DNA from 2 places in the Paenibacillus xanthanilyticus genome. Region 2 is predicted to be linked to the other one. Evidence: riboswitches for the same ligand, from Rfam matches in the RefSeq annotation. Region 2 holds a riboswitch; the other holds the start of a gene.

Region 1 (5,214 bases), on a different contig from region 2:
AATATTGTCCGTGAAATGGGACATCTCCGCTTCCTTCTCCTTCAACGACAAACCGAACTGCGCGGAGTTCCCCCATATGAGCCCGGCCACGAACGTCGCCATGAACCCGCTGACGTGGAGGAGATCGCCGATCAAATAGGCCGCAAGCGCCGTCCCGATCATCGCGATGGTGGCGAAATCCCGAAAGAAGCCGTAGCGCAGATGCGCGACAAAGTAGACGATAACGAACGACACCACAAGGCCGACGAGAATGCCGCCCACGGCCGTTCGGACGAAATCCCAAATCAACGTACCGGCCGCAAGCTCGCTGCCGGCCGTTATCGCGCCGAGCAGCGCGAAGGTGACGATAGACCCCGTCGCGTCGTTGAATGCGGATTCGCTCTCGACCGTCTCGCGCACGCGCTCGCGGATGCGCACCTGCCGGAATACCGGGATGATGGAAGCCGGATCGGTCGAGGCGATGATCGCTGCGGCCAGCAGCGCGTACATCCAATCGATGTCGAACAAATAACGGATGGCTGCCCCGACGATCGCTACCGTGATCAGCACGCCCGGCACGCTGAGCAGACCGACCGTCCAGCCAACCTTCTTCAATCCGCGCAGCCGGATGTTGCGGCCGCCGTCGAACAAAATGATGGCCGAGCCGACCGACAGAATCAGCTGGTTCGTAAGCGAAGCGCTGGACTCGTGGATCCAGTCCAACCCTTGTCCAAGCAGCATGCCCACGCCGATGAACAGCGCCACATCCGGAAGCCGAAGCTTCTTCGCGATAATGCCTGCCATCATCCCCGCGCCTATGATAATAAGCAGCAGAATTAGCAAATGGTGTATCGTTTCGGTCGTACTATTTTCCATGTATACTCACCGTCCTTATCCGCTGGTCAACCGCCCTATCGGATAATGGTGTCCTCGAACTGCTCAATGCCCTCGTTCGTGCCGATAATGACCATGACGTCCTTCTCGGCGAGCACCTCGGATGCGACGGGCGCAATGATGACCCCCTGCGGCTTGTTGATCGCCACGATGCTGCAGCCGAAGCGTCCGCGCGGATTAAGCTCCTGCAGCGATTTGCCGTTCAGGCACTTGGGAACCGCCAGTTCGGCGATCGTGTAGTCCTTAGACAGCTCGATATAGTCGAGCAAATTCGGCGATACGAGCTGATGCGCGACGCGAATGCCCATGTCCCGCTCCGGATAGACGACGCGGTCGACGCCGATTTTCTCCAGCACGCGGCCGTGCAGCTCGGTCATCGCCTTGCCAACCACCTTCTTGACGCCCAGATCCTTGAGTAGAATCGTCGTCAGGATGCTCGCCTGGATATCGTCGCCGATCGCCACGACCCCGCAGTCGAAGTTGCGCACGCCGATCGAGCGAAGCACGTCTTCGTCGGTTGCTTCCGCCACGACGGCATGCGTGAGGATTTGGCTTAGATCCTGCACCGCCTCCTCGTCCTTGTCGACGCCGAGCACCTCGTACCCCAATTTGACCAGCTCCTTGGCCAAGCTCGAGCCGAAACGTCCCAGACCAATGATGACAAACTGATTTTTCTTCATTTCATGGTTTCCCCTAACCTATCGTAATTTTCCCTTCCGGGTATCTGTACAGCTCTTTCTCCGCGCGCGGACCGACCGCGTAAGCGAGCGTGAGCGGGCCAAGCCGGCCGGCGAACATCGTGAGACTGATTAATATTTTGCCGATCAACGTCAGCTCGGGCGTTACGCCGAGCGACAAACCGACGGTGCCGAAGGCGGAGGTCGTCTCGAATAAAATTTTGAGAAATGCCTGATCCTCTGTCGTCGACAGCACCATCGTGACCGCGAGGACGAGCGCCAGCGACAGCACCGTAATCGTCAGCGCCTTGAGCACGCGATCGCGGGCCAGCCTCATATTAAAGAGGACGATGTCTTCTTTGCCCCGGATCATGGCGATAACGGCGGCGACGAGGGTGGTGAACGTCGTCGTCTTGATACCGCCCCCGGTTGAGCCCGGCGATGCGCCGATGAACATGAGCAGCACGATAAAGAATTGCGACGCCTGCCGGAGCGCCGCCAGATCGACCGTGTTCGGGCCAGCCGTGCGCGGCGAGACGGATTGGAACATCGCGGCCCAAATTTTGCCGTCCCAACTTAAGGACCCCAGCGTCTTCTGGTTGGTGAACTCGAAGATAAAGATGACGATCGCGCCAATGGCCAGCAAGGCGCCGGACATCGACAGCACCACTTTACTGTGGAGGGATAGACGCCTGCGCTGCTTATACTCTATAACATCCGACATGACGATAAATCCGATACCGCCCAAGATAATCAGCAGCATGGCGGTCATATTTACGATCGGGTCGTCCACGTAGCCCGTAAAACTGACATAGGGGGTGCCGAACTGCCCGAACAGGTCGAAGCCGGCGTTATTGAACATGGAGATGCCGTGCCAGACGCCGAAGTAGATGGCTTGACCAAGCGGCATATCGAACGACCAGCGAAACGCGAACAGCGTTGCCCCGATCAGCTCGATCGCCAGTGAGTAGAAAATCACTTTGCGGATAAGCCTTACGATCCCCTCCATGCTGCTCTGATTCATCGCTTCCTGCAGAATGAGCCGTTCCTTGAGCGATATCCGCTTCCGCAGCACGATCGCGAACAGCGTCGCCATCGTCATGAACCCGAGGCCGCCGACCTGGATGAGCGCCACGATAATAATCTGACCGGCGATGGACCAGTGGCTGCCCGTGTCGACCGTGACGAGACCGGTTACGCACGTCGCCGAGGTAGCGGTGAACACCGCGTCGATGAACGGCGTATACGTCCCGTCCCGCGAGGCGAAGGGCAGCGTGAGCAGAAAGCCGCCCAGCAGAATAATGAGCCCGAACCCGGTCACGAGAACACGCGGCGGCGACCACTTGGAGATCTTGAAATAATCGGCCATTCCGGCACCTTACCTTTTTTAGGATATAAGATCGTTTACCCGTTTTTGGGCACAAAAAAAAGCACTGGATCCCCAATGCTTGCGCCGTCGGTCCCATTCCAAATAAGCCTACGAGGTTAGCTGACGGATTCGGGCCTGGAAAGGCAGCCCTATTCGCTTCTTTGGACCTAGCGGTCCTGTCGCGAAATTCACCCCATGCCATCTGCAAGCAGGCCGCGAAGCGCGCACTGTCAGACAGCGTTATGGTTCCCCCGTTTTCATACGAAATTCGGCTGTAATCTTCAATTGCTACTCATTATAAGTCCGCCTGTCAAAAACACCAAGCACCGTACACGCAGATATTGAACCGAAATGCGGCAAAATACGTACGGGCGTACGAGAAATCGTCCCCGTTGTTGCATTATCGGCCAATTATCTCGCGCGCATTTCTTTTTTAATGTATTAACTGACAATTTAGCGCTTACTTATGATAGGGTACAAGTAAGGCTGATTGGTTTGCGTACCCAATCCGGAGATTGGGAATGCAGCATTCAGCCAGAGCTGATTGGTTTGCGTACCCAATCCGGAGATTGGGAATGCAGCAGCAAGGCTGATTGAGCAAATCAGCAATGGAGAAATACAAGATGGAGACAGGAGTATAGAAGCGAATCTTATATGTCCTGTCCTTCAAAAAGATTTCATGTCCGAAAGGCGGGTTGCTCGCATTGAATCGAATCGAGGTTACACCGAACTGGAAGCTCTACAGCTGGCTGGCAGCCGTAAGCGCGATCCTCTATTTGCTGGTTCAAGTCTTGCCGGCTACCGCGGGCGCTTTCTTCGGCTCCGGATCCGAGAAGGTCATCGCCAAATCGGAGGCCGAGCGGCGCTCCGCAGCCTTCCTGACGGAGCAGTTCGGCCTAGCGCCGAACGCCTCGCGCGCGTACCATCAATCCGATAAGCTGCTTTACGGCTATCTGGCGAAAGAAAAGCTGACAGAGGACTACGGGGACCGGTACGACCGGAAATTCCCAACCGATACCTATCAGGTAACGTCGACCTTGCCAGGCGAATACTCCGGCGAATTATACGTCTACGTACATATGGAGAGCGGCCAAATCATCAGCTGGCATAAGCCCCACGCGGCGGACGCGGCGCTCCCTGAACCGGAACAGCGCATCGCGGCGGCGGTCGACTTCGCCATCGAGCAGGGCTTCAAGCGCGATGCGCTCAAAGCGCAGAAGCAGCTGACCCGCGAAGGCGACGTACGGCTCGACGTCGCCGGCGAGGCCATCGGCGAGGCGAAGCTCTCGCTTCTGATCGGCACGGAGTCAAAGCCGGATGGCGGCGTATTGGTAACGAGATACGCCCCCGTTTTCCAGGTACCGGCCGACTATGAAGCGTATGTGGAGGAACAGGATGCGCTCGCTTCTTCGTTATCGCTGTTCGGCAGCACGCTCATGTCGCTCGTCCTGTTTATTCTGGCCGTTATCTATGCCGCGCTTTATCGCAAGCACACGTCGTTCGTCCGAGGTTGGCTAGTGGCCGCGATCTTCCTCGGGTTTTATCTGATCAACAATTTCAATATGATCGACGGCCTGGCCGCAAGCTTCGGCGAAATGGAGAACGCCCGCACCGTCGCGCTGATCGGCATGATCGTCCAAAGCTTCATCACGGTCGTCATGGCGGCGTCGGTCTATTTCTCGCTCGTGGGCGGAGACGGTCTATGGCGTTCCATGGGATGGCAGCTGTGGCCGAGAAGCAGCGAGCGGGGCTATGGCGAGCATATGTGGAACAGCATGAAACTCGGCTATCTCCTCGCGTTTATCTTGCTTGCGGTGCAGACGGTCATTCTGCTCATTCTGGAAAATGCGACGGATGCATGGGCCACGACCGACGTCATGCAATCGCCCTACAATTTCGGGGCCCCGTGGCTGTTCCCGCTGCTGGCCTGGTGCGCGGCTATCTCGGAGGAAGCCGTCTTCCGTTTCTTCGCGATCGGCCTGCTGAAGAAGTGGCTGCGCAGCACGTTCGTCGCGGCGCTGATTCCAACGGTGATATGGGCGCTCGGCCACGTGACGTACGCCATCTATCCCTCGACGACAAGATTGATCGAGCTTACGCTTCTTGGCCTTCTATTTAGTTATTTCTTCCTGCGTTTCGGCTTGGCCGCGGTCATCTTCGCGCACGCCATCTTCGACTCCGTCATGATGGCGATCTCGCTTATGTTCCTTGGACAGCCGGTTAACATCGCGCTTGGCCTCTTCTACATCGTGCTGCCTGTCGGCGTAGCCGCCGTATTGCGGCGATTGGGCACGC
Region 2 (5,214 bases):
TGAGATCGGCCACCAATATTGGTACGGCATGGTCGCCACCAACGAGTTCGAGGAAGCGTGGCTGGACGAAGGCTTCACCTCGTACGCGGAGGACAAAGTCATGGAGAGCGCCTACGGCATCGAGCCGAATCTGACGCTGGAAGCCAGCTATATGACCAACCCGGCCCCGCTCAAGCAGCTGTCATGGTCGTATCACAGTTCGGACAGCTATGCGGAGAACGTGTACATGCGTGCCAAGCTCGTGCTGATCGGCATTGAGAAGCAGGTTGGCGCTTCGACGATGCGCAAAATTTTGCGAACCTACTTCCAGAAGTATAAATTCAAGCACCCGTCCACGGCCGACTTCCAAACCATCGTCGAGCAGGTGACCAAGACGGAGTGGGACGAATATTTCAGCCATTTCGTGTACGGCAAAGATATGGCCGACTACGCGGTCGAATCGATCGCCGTGCGTCCCGTCGCCGAGAACGGGGACCGTCAGTATGAATCCACCGTGCTGGTCAAGCGGCGCGGCGGCGCCAACGGGCCCGTCCCGGTCGTGCTCCAGTTCGCCGACGGCACGACGATGCCGAAGATCTGGGAAGGCAGAGAAAGCCAGATGGTGTTCAAAGTGGTGCACCCTTCCCCGCTGCTCTATGCAACGGTGGACCCGGACTACGACAACGTGCTGGATAACCGGCATATCAACAATTACTTGAAGGCGGAGGTGCCGGAGAAAACGCGCACCCGGTGGGGAATCGGCTTAACGAAGCTGATCGAAGGCTTGTTTGCATCGCTGGCCTGGTAACGGGCGGCTGGATAGACAACGAAAGGAGGATCGAGGCATGAGGCGGCATTTAAAGCAAGGCTGGTGGCTGACGGGACAGCACTTTTTCATCGTCATCGTCCTGTTCCTGTACGAACTGTTGTGGGGCTTCTTCCTCTACCGGACCATCGATTCGATCGTGACGCCGCTGCTGCAGCGGTATCCCGGCGCCGAGGCCGGCGAGGACGCGGTAAGGCTGTTCTTGACGGAGGCGCAGTTCCAACTGATGAAGACCGACCTCATTCATCCTTATTTGTGGCTGTTCGCGACGCTGCTGGCCGGGCGCATGCTGATCACGCCTTTGGTCAACGCGGGTCTGTTCTATTCTCTTCACGCATCGGAGAGCGAAGGCGGCACGCGTTTCCTCGCCGGGATCCGCGCAGCCTGGAAGCCGGTTATGCTGCTCTACTTTCTCGAGGTCGCGCTGACGATCGTGCCGGGCATCTGGCTGGTGCCGCGTCTGTATGACGCGCTGATCGCAAGCGACACGCTCGCCGAGCTGAGCGCGAGCGCGCTGCCGCTGGCCGGCGGATGGTTCGCGGGGGCCGTGCTGCTGCACCTGCTGTTCCTGGCCATGCAGTTCGGCGCGGTGACGGGCAAAGGCGCCTTGGGCGGACTGGGCGAGGCGGCGAAGAAGCTGCTGCCTTTCGCCGGCATCTCCCTCCTCATGTGGGCGATCGGGCTGCTGCTCAGTCTCACGGCCGCCTCGGTGTCGATGCTGTGGGCCGGGCTGCTCGCACTGATTCTGCACCAAGGGTTCCACTTCGTGCGCACGATCATGAAGGTATGGACCGTCGCGGCGCAATTCGCGGCCTGGCAGTCGAATGAAGCCAAAGAAGGTTGAGAATTGAAGGCGAAGGGCAGTGCCGACAAGGTGCTGTCCTTTGCTGTTGGATTAGGAAGCTTGCGCGTGAAACGAAGGCGTATCGGGAAGGTTCGTGCCTGTATGGGGGCGCTAAGCGGAAGAACTGTCGATTGGACGGACGACCCTAGTAGGGAAAGAGAAAAAACGATACGATATAATAGCAAAAAAGTTGCACTCTTAGAATTCTAATGTGTGAACAAACTGTGAACTTAGAAGGGAAATTGTGAAAATGATCGAATTCATAACGCGGAATGAAAAAAATGCCGAATTCTCGCAAGAGAAACGGGGGAACCATCTTTGGGTGAATTGATCCCGGCGGATGCAGCAGCATACGCCCGAGGCGATCATAGGGTACCTTCAACCGAACCCCACAGCTAACCTCGTAGGCACCGGAAGGGGTTTCTATTCTTGAAGAAGTTTTCTGCTCTGCTGATTGGCCTGGCCATGATGCTCACGTTCCAAGCTGGAAGCGCATTCGCGGATTCCAAAATGGACGGCGTTATCGCCAATCTGATCGGCACGCCATACAACTATGGCGGCACCACGACCAAGGGGTTTGACTGCTCCGGATTCACGATGTACGTCTTCAAGAAATTGAACGTCTCGATCCCGCACGCGTCTTCCTCTCAATCCAAGCTGGGCAAGAAAGTGGCGAAAGCCGACTTGATCCCAGGCGATCTCGTATTTTTCAATACGAGCGGCAAAGGCATTTCGCATGTCGGCATTTACGTTGGAGACGGTAAGTTCGCTCACTCGTCTTCCAGCAAGGGCGTAACTATCAGCGGACTTAGTGATTCCTACTATCAGAAGCGCTATGTCACGGCCCGCCGCGTTATGAGTCCTGAAACTTTTGAGAAATATGCCGACGAGCCGTCGGACGAAGTGGTCGACACGACTGACGTCGACTAACTCGCGACCGGGATCAATCGCCCCCGCGATGATCCCAAACAACGAGCCGCCGTGTTTGTTCCCCCGGACAAGCACGGCGGTTTGCTGTTCCGCCGCGCGTGCCGGTATTAGTTCTTCTTCACCACTCGCGGCGACCTATGAAACAAGCCAGGGTCCATGATCACCGGTTTTTCAATAATTATTTGATTATTCGGATAATTTGAAGGGTAATATCATGCGTGGGCATATTGCGCGGGAAAGTCGCCGCTTATGCTTCGTTAACCATACGATCTACGGCCGTGAGCGCCGATCTCATAACGGACCCACCAAAACGTCCGCCCGACCTGTACGTCCAGCGCCGTCCCCACCTCCGCGAACAGCTGATGCAGCTCAAAAGCCGATGAGCACCCTTCGCCCCTTCGGTCGGCAATGACGACCATCGCCCCTTCTCCTAAACGCGCGTGCCACGCCTCCAGAAAGGCATGCCGCTCCTCGACCTTCAGTTCGCTCATGCAAAAGCAAGCCAGTCCCGCTTCATAGGTGCCCGATAGGCCTGTCAATTGGCCCGACCGGATCGTCTTGGTCGCCGGCGGCAGCAATCTCGGCGTTCGAGGTCCCGCGACGCGCAGCACCCGCCTGCCTTCGAGCGCGCGGCTAAGCGCATCCTCGACCTGCCTCCATTCGTTCCATCTCTCTTCCAACGTCTCCCGCCATCTTTGCATACATACCCTCCCGATTGGTGTTACTTCTAAAGGTATGAGACGCCGCTCAGTTTCTGAACCAAAAACAGGTATAATGAGAGCATCACTTCTTCCTGAAAAGGAGCTGACTTCGATGCCTTCTTCCTCCGATGCGCTGCAAGGCTTTCATCCTATCCTGGCCGGCTGGTTCGACCGCGCGTTCGGCGAGCCGACCGACGTCCAGCTGCAGGCATGGGCGTCCATTCGAAGCGGCGCGCATACGCTGATCGCCGCCCCGACCGGGTCGGGCAAAACGCTCGCGGCGCTGCTGCCCTGCCTGGACCTCATCGTCCGCGACAAACAAGCGTCCGGCGGCAGCTGGTCCGGCGGCGTGCGCACCTTGTACATCACGCCTTTAAAGGCGCTCAACAACGATATCCAGCACCATCTGGTCGGCTTTATCTCGGAGATTGAGCAGTACGCGGGCGAACGGGCCGCGGAAGGCGGGAACGGCGGCGAATGGCCGGGCGTCACGACGGCCGTCCGTACAGGCGACACGCCTTCCGCCGAACGGGCGCGCATGGCGCGAAGGCCGCCCGAGGTGCTCGTAACCACGCCGGAATCGCTGTATTTGCTGCTGACCTCCGCGAAAGGACGGGCCATGCTGCGGACCGTCCGCTCCGTCATCGTGGATGAGATTCACGGCATCGCCGGAGACAAGCGCGGCGCGCATTTGACGCTCTCGCTCGAGCGGCTGACCGCGCTATGCGAGCACCGCGTTCAGCGGATCGGCGTCTCGGCGACCCAGAAGCCGATGTCGCGCATGGCGAGATTTCTCGGCGGGTGGGAGGCTGCGGATAGCATGGCCGAGCCGGATGATCGAGCTAGTCAAGGCTTGCCGGATAACGATTCGCCGGTCTCTGCGAATTGGACTGCTGCCCGCCTCGGCGAGGAGACGGATGACGCGCAGCCGCTTCGGCACGCGCTGGGCTACCGACCACGGCCCGTCTCGATTATCGAGAGCCTGATGGCCAAAACGATGCACGTGCGCGTGACGATGCCGGACTTCAGCCGATTCGCGCAATCGCGCGAGGCGGCGGTGTGGACGCCGATCGTCGAACGGCTCCTGCAGCTGATGGCGGGCGCGACGTCCGTGCTGCTTTTCGTGAACAGCCGGCGGCTGTGCGAGCGGCTTGTGCTGCGTCTGAACGAGCAGGCGGGGGAAGACTTCGCCCGCGCCCACCACGGGTCGCTGGCGCGCGATCGGCGCCTGGAGGTCGAGTCGCTGCTGAAGAGCGGCCGGCTGCGCTGCCTGGTCGCCACTTCCTCGCTGGAGCTCGGCATCGACGTCGGACACGTCGACCTCGTCCTTCAGGTCGACCCGCCCATGGACGCCGCCTCGGGCATCCAGCGGATCGGCCGCGCCGGCCACGCGGTCGGCGATATCAGCCGCGGCGTGATACTCGCCCGAAGCCGCAGCCAGCTGCCGGAAGCCGCGGTGCTCTGCCGCAGCGTCGTTCGGCGCGAGATCGAAGCGATCGAGCTCTCGCGCCGGCCGATCGATGTGCTCTCGCAGCATATCGTGTCGGCCGCCGCGGCCGAGGACATCGCCGTGGACGGGCTGCATGCGCTCATCTGCGGCAGCGAGTGCTACCGCGAATACCCGCGGGCAGAGCTCGAATCGGTCTTAAAGGTGCTAGCAGGCTTCTATCCGTTCGCTCGGCCGCTGATCGATTGGGATCGCGAGCGGGATGTCGTCACCCGTCTCCCGCTCACCCCGGTCGCGGCGGTCACCGGCGTCGGCACGATCCCCCAATCCTCGGCGTATCCGGTCCATCATACGGATAGCCGCGTTCATCTCGGCGAGCTGGACGAGGAATATATTCATGAAAGCCGGCCGGGCGACGTATTCCAGCTCGGGACGTCGTCGTGGATGATCAGCCGTATCGACCATGACCGCGTGTACGTCCAGGAAG

Evidence for each region. Region 2 has a riboswitch for cyclic di-AMP ahead of ACFSKT_RS30780 (C40 family peptidase). Riboswitches for the same ligand answer to the same signal wherever they lie in the genome.
Region 1: linked by a shared signal. The riboswitch ahead of ACFSKT_RS13845 (TrkH family potassium uptake protein) and the one ahead of ACFSKT_RS30780 (C40 family peptidase) in region 2 are both predicted to bind cyclic di-AMP.

What each region holds. Positions count from the first base shown of each region.
Region 1 covers NZ_JBHUHA010000001.1:3,244,507-3,249,720, forward strand. The annotation lists gene ACFSKT_RS13835 (cation:proton antiporter) at 1-855, opposite strand, end outside; gene ACFSKT_RS13840 (potassium channel family protein) at 891-1,553, opposite strand; gene ACFSKT_RS13845 (TrkH family potassium uptake protein) at 1,567-2,919, opposite strand; cyclic di-AMP (ydaO/yuaA leader) riboswitch at 3,010-3,203, opposite strand; gene ACFSKT_RS13850 (CPBP family intramembrane glutamic endopeptidase) at 3,624-5,214, shown strand, end outside.
Region 2 covers NZ_JBHUHA010000002.1:3,020,864-3,026,077, reverse strand. The annotation lists gene ACFSKT_RS30790 (M1 family metallopeptidase) at 1-787, shown strand, start outside; gene ACFSKT_RS30785 (hypothetical protein) at 825-1,649, shown strand; cyclic di-AMP (ydaO/yuaA leader) riboswitch at 1,922-2,074, shown strand; gene ACFSKT_RS30780 (C40 family peptidase) at 2,079-2,579, shown strand; gene ACFSKT_RS30775 (hypothetical protein) at 2,837-3,280, opposite strand; gene ACFSKT_RS30770 (DEAD/DEAH box helicase) at 3,393-5,214, shown strand, end outside.